One region of the Streptomyces sp. Ac-502 genome, then DNA from elsewhere that is predicted to be linked to it. Evidence: riboswitches for the same ligand, from Rfam matches in the RefSeq annotation. Region 1 holds a riboswitch; the other holds the start of a gene.
The links. A riboswitch is a leader RNA that binds a small molecule or an ion and turns the genes downstream of it on or off. The one in region 1 is predicted to bind glycine.

Region 2: linked by a shared signal. The riboswitch ahead of gcvP (aminomethyl-transferring glycine dehydrogenase) and the one ahead of gcvT (glycine cleavage system aminomethyltransferase GcvT) in region 1 are both predicted to bind glycine.

The regions. Positions count from the first base shown of each region.
Region 1 is NZ_JBHFFO010000001.1:7,219,037-7,224,001, reverse strand. It holds gene ACEXOX_RS32980 (AAA family ATPase) at 1-665, opposite strand, end outside; glycine riboswitch at 959-1,054, shown strand; gene gcvT (glycine cleavage system aminomethyltransferase GcvT) at 1,195-2,322, shown strand; partial or broken gene gcvH (glycine cleavage system protein GcvH) at 2,411-2,784, shown strand; gene glyA (serine hydroxymethyltransferase) at 2,840-4,099, shown strand; gene ACEXOX_RS32960 (APC family permease) at 4,405-4,965, shown strand, end outside.
Region 2 is NZ_JBHFFO010000001.1:2,040,206-2,045,170, forward strand. It holds gene gcvP (aminomethyl-transferring glycine dehydrogenase) at 1-2,573, opposite strand, end outside; glycine riboswitch at 2,761-2,858, opposite strand; gene ACEXOX_RS09235 (PRC-barrel domain-containing protein) at 2,973-3,362, shown strand; gene ACEXOX_RS09240 (DNA polymerase IV) at 3,266-4,945, opposite strand.

The DNA of each region.
Region 1 (4,965 bases):
AGGACGGCCGAGGTGAAGCCCGCGGGGAGCCGGGCCGCCCGGGCGCGAGCGGCCAGTCGCCGGACCGCGCGCCGGTGCCGGGCGAAGGCGTAACCGGAGACACCGCGTCCACGCGAGCGCTGCCCGGACAGCGCGACCTCGGGCGGTACGTCCAACAACAACAGGTGCAGTCCGCGTCCGCCGCGCCGGGCCTCGCGTACGAGCCAGCGGCGTACCCACGTGAGCGTGCCGCAGTCGTGCACCACCACACTGCCGCCGGAGCGCAGCGCCCGCCGCAGCCCCAGATAGTGGGAGGCCCTGACCAGCGGCCGGTAGAGCGCGTACGGAATCCGGCGCAGCCGGCCGCGCTCCCAGCGCTCCCGTACGTCCTGCGAGTCGATGCGGTGCACGGCGGCGCCCCGCGCGTCGAGGGCGGGCACCACCCGGATCATGAGCGTGCTCTTGCCGCTGCCCGGCAGGCCGGAGACGACCACCACGTCGCCCGCCGCGAAGTGCAGTTCGGCAGCCTCGTGCGGGGCGTCGCGGTCCCTGAGGTCGACGACGTCCACCGCCGGCATGTCCGGCGCCGCGGTGCGTGCCCGGCCGGGCCTCACCACCCCGAGCGGCACCCGCCGGGGCCCCGGCACGGCGGCCGGAACCGGCTCCGGGACACAGCCCGGGGGCATGCCTCCCGGACTTGTCGCGAGTGCGGCCTGCCTGTGCACCGTGATCGCCCCTCCCGGACCGGTGGTTCCGTCCCCTACCCGCAGAGTGTCAAGAAAAGGTAATGCGCTTCAAGGAAATCCCACGATCCGTACAGTCCCAGGACACTGTCGTGACACCCCTGCGAACACCGGTACGACCAGGGCTCCTGTATCCGGCGATCCCGTGCGATGATGTGCGCGCCAAGTGCCGGGCACACACCACGGTGTGCGTCCTGGTACGGGTGCCACGCTCAGCCAACTCCATACCGGCCGCTTGAATCCGCGCGGGAGAGTCCCCGGCCGTCACGGCGGGGCGCCGAAGGAGCAAGTCCTCCCTTGAATCTCTCAGGCCCCGATACCGCGCGGGCGAGGCAGATCTGAAAAGCGGGCCGCCGTGGTGTGGCTCCACCCAAGGTGCAAGCCGGAACCGGTCACGGCCTTCCGGTGAACCTCTCAGGTTCCGATGACAGATGGGGAGACCGTCTTGTCACCCATGCCCGGGAGCCACACCATGACCGAAGCCCCCCGCCGCACCGCGCTGGACGCGACACATCGCGCCCTCGGCGCGACCATGACCGACTTCGCCGGCTGGGACATGCCGCTGCGCTACGGCAGCGAGCGTGACGAGCACGTCGCCGTCCGTACCCGCGCCGGCCTGTTCGACCTCTCGCACATGGGCGAGATCACCGTCACCGGCTCCGGCGCCGCCGGCCTGCTGGACTACGCGCTGGTCGGCAACATCGGCGGCGTCGCCGTCGGCCGCGCCCGCTACACCATGATCTGTGACGCCGAGGGCGGCATCCTGGACGACCTGATCGTCTACCGCCTCGGCGAGACGGAGTACATGGTCGTCGCCAACGCCTCCAACGCCCAGGTCGTGCTGGACGCGCTCACCGAGCGGGCGGACGGCTTCGCGGCCGAGGTGCGCGACGACCGGGACGCGTACGCGCTGCTCGCCGTGCAGGGCCCCGAGTCCGCCGGCATCCTCAAGGGACTGACCGACGCCGATCTGGACGGGCTGAAGTACTACGCCGGGCTGCCCGGGACCGTCGCCGGCGTACCCGCGCTGATCGCCCGTACCGGCTACACCGGCGAGGACGGCTTCGAGCTGTTCGTCCGCCCCTCGGACGCGGTCGCCCTCTGGGAGGCGCTGACCGCGGCGGGCAAGGACGCGGGCCTGGTCCCCTGCGGTCTGTCCTGCCGGGACACGCTGCGCCTGGAGGCAGGCATGCCGCTGTACGGGCACGAGCTGACCACCGGCACCACCCCGTTCGACGCGGGCCTGGGCCGGGTCGTGAAGTTCGAGAAGACGACGAACGGCGGCGACTTCGTGGGCCGCGCCGCCCTGGAGGCGGCCCGGGACCGCGCCGAGACGCAGCCGCCCCGCAAGCTGGTCGGCCTGATCGCCGAGGGCCGCCGGGTGCCGCGCGCCGGATACCCGGTGGTGGGCCCGGAGGGCGCCGTCATCGGCGAGGTCACCTCCGGTGCCCCCTCCCCCACTCTCGGCAAGCCCGTCGCCATGGCGTACGTGGACGCCGCGCACGCCGCGCCCGGCACCGCCGGTGTGGCGGTGGACATCCGCGGCACCCATGAGCCGTACGAGGTCGTGGCGCTCCCCTTCTACAAGCGCCGGAAGTGACGCCCGCGGCTCCGTCCCGGACGTATTCCCGTCTCACCTGTCAAGACCCCTGCACCGAGCACGCCACCGTATCCAGGAGAATCAAGACATGAACAACCCCCAGCAGCTGCGCTACAGCAAGGAGCACGAGTGGCTGTCGGCCGCCGAGGAGGGCGTCTCGGCGATCGGCATCACCGAGCACGCCGCCAACGCGCTCGGCGACGTCGTCTTCGTGCAGCTCCCCGCGGTCGGTGACACGGTCACGGCGGGCGAGACCTGCGGTGAGCTGGAGTCGACCAAGTCCGTCAGCGATCTCTACTCCCCGTCGACGGCGAGGTCACGGAGATCAACGAGGACGTGGTGAGCGACCCCTCGCTGGTGAACACCGCCCCGTTCGAGGGCGGCTGGCTGTTCAAGGTGAAGGTCAGCGGCGAGCCGGACGACCTGCTCACGGCCGACGAGTACACCGCCTTCACCGGCTGATAAGCCCACCCGCCGCCCGGCGGGGCCGTGCGTCCCGCGAACCCCAGGAAGAGTCATGTCGCTTCTGAACAGCTCCCTCCACGAGCTCGACCCCGACGTCGCCGCCGCCGTCGACGCCGAGCTCCACCGCCAGCAGTCCACCCTCGAAATGATCGCGTCGGAGAACTTCGCCCCGGCCGCCGTCATGGAGGCCCAGGGCTCGGTCCTCACCAACAAGTACGCCGAGGGCTACCCGGGCCGCCGCTACTACGGCGGCTGCGAGCACGTCGACGTGGTCGAGCGGATCGCCATCGACCGGATCAAGGCGCTGTTCGGCGCCGAGGCCGCGAACGTGCAGCCGCACTCCGGCGCGCAGGCCAACGCGGCGGCGATGTTCGCGCTGCTCAAGCCGGGCGACACGATCATGGGTCTGAACCTTGCGCACGGCGGGCACCTGACCCACGGCATGAAGATCAACTTCTCCGGCAAGCTCTACAACGTGGTGCCCTACCACGTCGACGAGGAGTCCGGTCAGGTCGACATGGGCGAGGTCGAGCGCCTGGCCAAGGAGAGCCGTCCGCAGCTGATCGTGGCCGGCTGGTCGGCGTACCCGCGCCAGCTGGACTTCGCGGCGTTCCGCCGGATCGCCGACGAGGTCGGCGCGTACCTGATGGTCGACATGGCGCACTTCGCCGGCCTGGTGGCGGCCGGGCTGCACCCGAACCCGGTGCCGCACGCCCACGTCGTGACCACCACCACGCACAAGACCCTCGGCGGTCCGCGCGGCGGTGTGATCCTGTCCACCCAGGAGCTCGCCAAGAAGATCAACTCGGCGGTCTTCCCGGGCCAGCAGGGCGGCCCGCTGGAGCACGTCATCGCGGCGAAGGCGGTGTCCTTCAAGGTCGCGGCGAGCGAGGAGTTCAAGGAGCGCCAGCAGCGCACCCTGGACGGCGCGCGCATCCTCGCCGAGCGCCTGACGCGGTCCGACATCACCGAGCACGGCGTCTCCGTGCTGTCCGGCGGCACCGACGTGCACCTGGTCCTGGTGGACCTGCGCAACAGCGAGCTGGACGGTCAGCAGGCCGAGGACCGCCTCCACGAGGTCGGCATCACGGTCAACCGCAACGCCGTCCCGAACGACCCGCGGCCCCCGATGGTCACCTCGGGCCTGCGGATCGGCACCCCGGCACTGGCCACCCGCGGCTTCCAGGCGGAGGACTTCCGCGAGGTCGCCGACATCATCGCCGAGGCGCTCAAGCCGTCGTACGACGCCGAGGCGCTGAAGGCCCGGGTGACCACCCTGGCCGGGAAGCACCCGCTGTACCCGTCGCTGTGACCGGCGCGCGGCCGTCGCCGTGATCGGCTCGACGCCGTCGCTGTAACCCGTGCCACTCGGCTCATCGCGGAGCGCCCCCGTGGCGCACGCGCCGCGGCCGTGTGACGCGTTTCATGAAGTACGCCCCGAAAGGTGCCGTCACGGCGGCGCCCGCGGGGTGAACAGGCCGTGTGCCCGGGGTCGTTGACCTCGGGCACACGGCTTTTCCGTCCGCCTTACGGCGATTTTCCGCCCCATAGGCTGAGAACCGACTCCTCAACGACGCGGAGTCCTTCGCACCGCAGCAGGACGGAACACGTACGGCAATGGACATGAGCGCGGGCAACCGCAAGGGGATCGGCCTCTTCGCCCTGACCATGATCGGCATCGGTTCGATCTTCGGCTCCGGCTGGCTCTTCGGCGCCGGTTCCACCGCGCAGGTCGCGGGGCCCGCGGCGCTGGCCGCCTGGGTCATCGGCGCCGTCTTCATCGGCATGATCGCGATGTCCTACGCGGAGGTCGGTGCCGCGTACCCGATCCCCGGCGGCATGGCCCGCTACGGCCACCTCTCGCACGGCCCGGTGCTCGGCTTCCTGACCGGCTGGGCGGTGTGGATCGCGGTCGCCTCGCTGATCCCGATCGAGTCCATCGCCGCCACCCAGTACATGTCCTCCTGGGGCTTCGGCTGGGCCCAGGGCCTGGTCGACCCGGCCACCAACCACCTGACCCCCACCGGGAGCGGCGTCGCGCTGCTGCTGACCTTCGTGCTGTGGCTGACCTGCTACTGGTCGGTCCAGCTGCTGGCCCGCGCCAACACGGTCCTGACGCTGGTCAAGTTCGCGATCCCGGTCCTGGCCGTGGCCGCGCTGATCGCCTCCGGGTTCCAC
Region 2 (4,965 bases), 5.2 Mb from region 1:
ATCATCAGCGTGCCGGCCACCGGGAAGGACATCGTCGGCGCGTGGAAGCCGTAGTCGATCAGCCGCTTGGCTACGTCGTCGATGCTCACCCCGGTCGCCTTGGTCAGCGGCCGTACGTCGATGATGCACTCGTGCGCGACCAGGCCGCCGGGGCCGGTGTAGAGCACGGGGTAGTGCGGCTCCAGGCGCTTGGCGATGTAGTTGGCGCCGAGCACCGCGACCTGGGTGGCGCGCTTGAGGCCTTCGCCGCCCATCAGCCGGACGTACGCCCAGGAGATGGGGAGGATGCCCGCGGAACCCCACGGCGCCGCCGAAATGGGCCCGACACCCGTCTCCGGGCCCGCGGTGGGCTGCAACGGGTGGTTGGGCAGGTACGGCGCGAGGTGGGCGCGCACGCCGACCGGGCCGACGCCGGGGCCGCCGCCGCCGTGCGGGATGCAGAAGGTCTTGTGCAGGTTCAGGTGCGAGACGTCGCCGCCGAACTTGCCGGGCTCGGCGAGGCCGACCAGCGCGTTGAGGTTGGCGCCGTCCACGTACACCTGACCGCCCGCGTCGTGCACGGCCGCGCAGATCTGCGTGATGTGCGCCTCGAACACGCCGTGCGTGGACGGGTAGGTCACCATCAGCACCGCGAGCTGGTCCCGGTACTGCTCGATCTTGGCGTGCAGGTCGTCGGTGTCCACCTCGCCGTCCTCGCCGGTCTTGACGACGACGACCTTCATGCCGGCCATCACGGCGCTGGCGGCGTTGGTGCCGTGCGCGGAGGACGGGATCAGGCAGACGGTGCGCTGGTCGTCACCGTTGGCGCGGTGGTACGCCCGTACGGCCAGCAGGCCGGCCAGTTCACCCTGCGAGCCGGCGTTCGGCTGGATGGAGACCTTGTCGTAGCCGGTGACCGTGGCGAGACGTTCCTCCAGCTCCGCGATGAGGGTGAGGTAGCCATGCGCCTGCTCGACCGGCGCGAACGGGTGCAGCTGCCCGAACTCGGGCCAGGTGACCGGCTCCATCTCGGTCGTCGCGTTCAGCTTCATGGTGCAGGAGCCGAGCGGGATCATGCCGCGGTCCAGCGCGTAGTCCTTGTCCGACAGGCGGCGCAGGTAGCGCAGCATGGCGGTTTCGGAACGGTGCTGGTGGAAGACCGGGTGCGTCAGGTACGCGTCGCCGCGCAGCAGCCCCTGGGGCAGCGCGTCGGCCACGGTCGCGTCGAGCTGCTCGATGTCGGCCTCGACTCCGAAGGCCCTCCACACCGCGTGCACCTGCGCGCGTCCGGTGGTCTCGTCGCAGGCGACGCCCACCAGGTCGGCGTCGACGAGCCGCAGGTTGACGCCGGCCTCGCGGGCCGCGGCGACGGCCTCGGCGGCCCGGCCCGGCACCCGTACGGTCAGCGTGTCGAAGTAGCCGCCGTGCACGACCTCCACCCCGCCGGCCCGCAGGCCCGCCGCGAGTATGGACGCGTAGCGGTGGGTACGGCGCGCGATGGCCGCGAGGCCGTCCGGGCCGTGGTAGACGGCGTACATGCCCGCCATCACCGCGAGCAGCACCTGCGCGGTGCAGATGTTGCTGGTGGCCTTCTCCCGGCGGATGTGCTGCTCGCGCGTCTGGAGGGCGAGCCGGTACGCCTTGTCACCGTCGGCGTCCACCGAGACACCCACCAGCCGGCCGGGCAGGCTGCGGGCGAACTTCTCCCGTACGGCCATGAATCCGGCGTGCGGGCCGCCGAAGCCCATCGGGACGCCGAACCGCTGCGTGGTGCCGACGGCGATGTCGGCGCCCAGCTCGCCCGGCGAGGTCAGCAGCGTCAGCGCCAGCAGGTCGGCGGCGACCGTCACGATCGCGCCCAGCTCGTGCGCCTGCTCGATGACGGCACGCGGGTCCCGTACGGCGCCGGAGGCACCGGGGTACTGGAGCAGCACGCCGAAGACACCGCGCTCGGCCACCTCCGCCGGGATACCCTCGGACAGGTCGGCCACCACGACCTCGACGCCGGTCGGCTCGGCGCGGGTCTCGATCACGGCGACGGTCTGCGGCAGACAGTCGGCGTCGACCAGGAAGACGCCCTGCTTGACCTTGCCCACCCGCCGCGAAAGAGACATCGCCTCGGCGGCGGCCGTGCCCTCGTCCAGCAGCGAGGCGCCGGAGGTCGGCAGTCCGGTCAGGTCGGCGACCATGGTCTGGAAATTGAGCAGCGCTTCGAGCCGGCCCTGGGAGATCTCCGGCTGGTACGGGGTGTAGGCCGTGTACCAGGCGGGGTTCTCCATCACGTTGCGCAGGATCACCGGCGGGGTGAACGTGCCGTGGTAACCGAGCCCGATCATCGGGGCGAGCACCTGGTTGCGGTCCGCGAGCGCCCGCAGCTCGGCGAGGACCTCGGCCTCCGTACGGCCCTGGGGCAGGCCCAGCGCCTCCGCGCTCTTGATCACGTCCGGTACGGCGGCCGCGGTCAGTTCGTCCAGCGATCCGAACCCGACCTGCGCCAGCATCTTGGCCTGGGCCTCCGGGCCGGGGCCGATATGCCGCTGCTCGAACGGGGTGCCTCGTTCCAGCTCGGTCAGGGAGCTGCGGGTGGTGGTCATCTGCGGGGGCCTCCTGGTCGTTTCGACCTGCGCGGGGCACCACGGCGCTGGTGCCCGGACGGCCTCCCCTCTGTCATCTCAACCTGAGAGCTTCACCGGTCCCGCACGCGGTACCGGCTTTCACCGTCGGTGAGGAAGGGTTCCGGCGCTGTGCCCGTCCGTGGCCCGCCCTGCTTTCCAGAGTGACCTCGTCCATGCGGTACGTGAGCCTGAGAGATTCCGGGGAGGAGTTGCTCCTTCGGCGCCTACGCCAAGATCGACGAAGGACTCTCCCGCATGGGGTCGACAGCCGTTCGCCAGCCTACCAGCGCGGCGAACGGGCGTTCCTTCGAGTGGCCGGGGCATGAATTGTGCCGTTTGGTAGTTGTCACAAGGCAGTTGCGACCACTTGGAGGGACCGTGCAGACCGATATCGATCCCCGCAGCTTGATCGGCCGCAAGGCGTTCGACAAGAACGGGACCAAGATCGGCACCGTCGACGAGGTGTACCTGGACGACGCGACCGGTGAACCGGAATGGGCGGCCGTACGCACCGGGATCTTCAGCCGGGACGCGTTCGTACCCCTGGAGCCCAGCGATCTGGTCGACGAGGCGCTGCACGTCCCCTACGACCGCAAGCTGATCAGGGACGCGCCGGACTTCGGGGTGGGCCGCCACCTCTCGCCGGAGCAGGAACTACAGCTCTATCACCACTACCGTCTGGACATCCCGGCCCCCGATCCCGTGCCCGGGTCGGACGCCGCACCGGCCGACACGGAGTTCGGAAGAGTGGCCGGCGCGGAGGACTGAACGCCGGGCGGAGCAGCTTCGTGGGTGCCGGACTCCTCCGATTCGCCGTCGCCGGGCGCGGTGGTCTTCCCGAGGGCGGCGGGACCACCGGCCTGTCCCGGCCCGACGGCCGGCCCGGGCCCCGCGGGACCGCCGCTCTCCGGAGCAGGCCCGTCCAGCCTCCCGGCCTCGCGGTCCCCACGGCCGCCGGAGCCGCCCGCCCCACCGGGCAGACCGTCACGCCACCCGTCCGGCGGACCGCCCACCAGCGGCAGCGGCTCGCCGGGCCGCAGCGCGGGATCCTCGACCGGGAACGTGCGCACCCGCCCGGGCCCGGACCACGGTTGTTCGAACCGGACGGTCACCCGGCCCACGCCGCTGCCCTGCACCCAGCCCGCCCCGTGCTCGTCGTGGATCACGTCGAGCCCCGGGAGCCAGCGCCGGGGCCGCTCGGGCTCGTCGACAGCCATGCGCGCGGCCTCGTCGGCCGCCCGGCGCTCCCGCTCGGCCTCCTCCTCGGCCGCCTTCTCCGTCGCCACCTGGGCGAACAGGTCCTCCTGCGTGTAATCCGCGAGGCCGGTCACCCCCACGCCCAGCAGCCGTACGCCGCCCGTCGTGTCCACCAGGTCCAGCAGCCGGGCCGCGGCCTCCCGCACCACCCCCGGGTCGTCCGTGGGCCCGCGCAGCGTCTCGGACCTGGTCAGCGTCGAGAAGTCGTAGTTACGCACCTTGATCACGACGGTCCGGCCGGACCGCCCGGCCGACCGCAGCCGCTGCACGCACCGGTCCGCCAGGCGCGTCAGCTCGGCGCGCACCCGCGTCCGGTCCGTCAGGTCCACCTCGAAGGTGTCCTCGACCGATATGGACTTCGCGTCCCGCTCGGCCACCACGGGCCGCTCGTCGCGGCCCAGCGCCATCGCGTACAGCCCGGCGCCGTGTGCCTTGCCCAGCAGCCGTACGAGCTCCGCCTCACCCGCCTCCGCCGTCTCGGCGACCGTGTGGATGCCCGCCCGGCGCAGGGCCTCCGCCGTGGCCGGGCCGACGCCGGGCAGCGTACGCACCGTCATGGGGCCGAGCAGCTCCCGCTCGGTGCCGGGCTCGATGACCACCAGGCCGTCCGGCTTGGCCTGCTCCGAGGCGATCTTGGCCAGCATCTTGGCTCCGGCCAGCCCCACCGACCCGGTCAGTCCCGTCCGGCGGCGGATGTCCCGTCGCAGCCGCTCCCCCACCGCCCGCACCGCCGCGGTGTCCGCCGCGACGCCGCCCGCTTCCAGGTCCACGAACGCCTCGTCCAGGCTGAGCGGCTCCACCAGCGGCGACAGCTCGTGGAGCAGCTCCATCACCACGTCGCTGACCTGGCGATACAGGGTGAAGCGCGGGGTCAGGTACGCCGCGTTCGGACAGCGGCGGCGGGCCTGCGCGGTGGGCATGGCCGAGCGGACCCCGAAGACCCGGGCCTCGTACGAGGCCGTGGAGACCACGCCGCGCGGGCCGATCCCGCCGACCACCACGGGCTTTCCGCGCAGGCTCGGCTTGGCCGCCTGCTCGGCGGCCGCGAAGAACGCATCCATGTCCAGATGCAGGATCGTCGGCGCACGTCTCACACGACTGATGCTCCCCCACA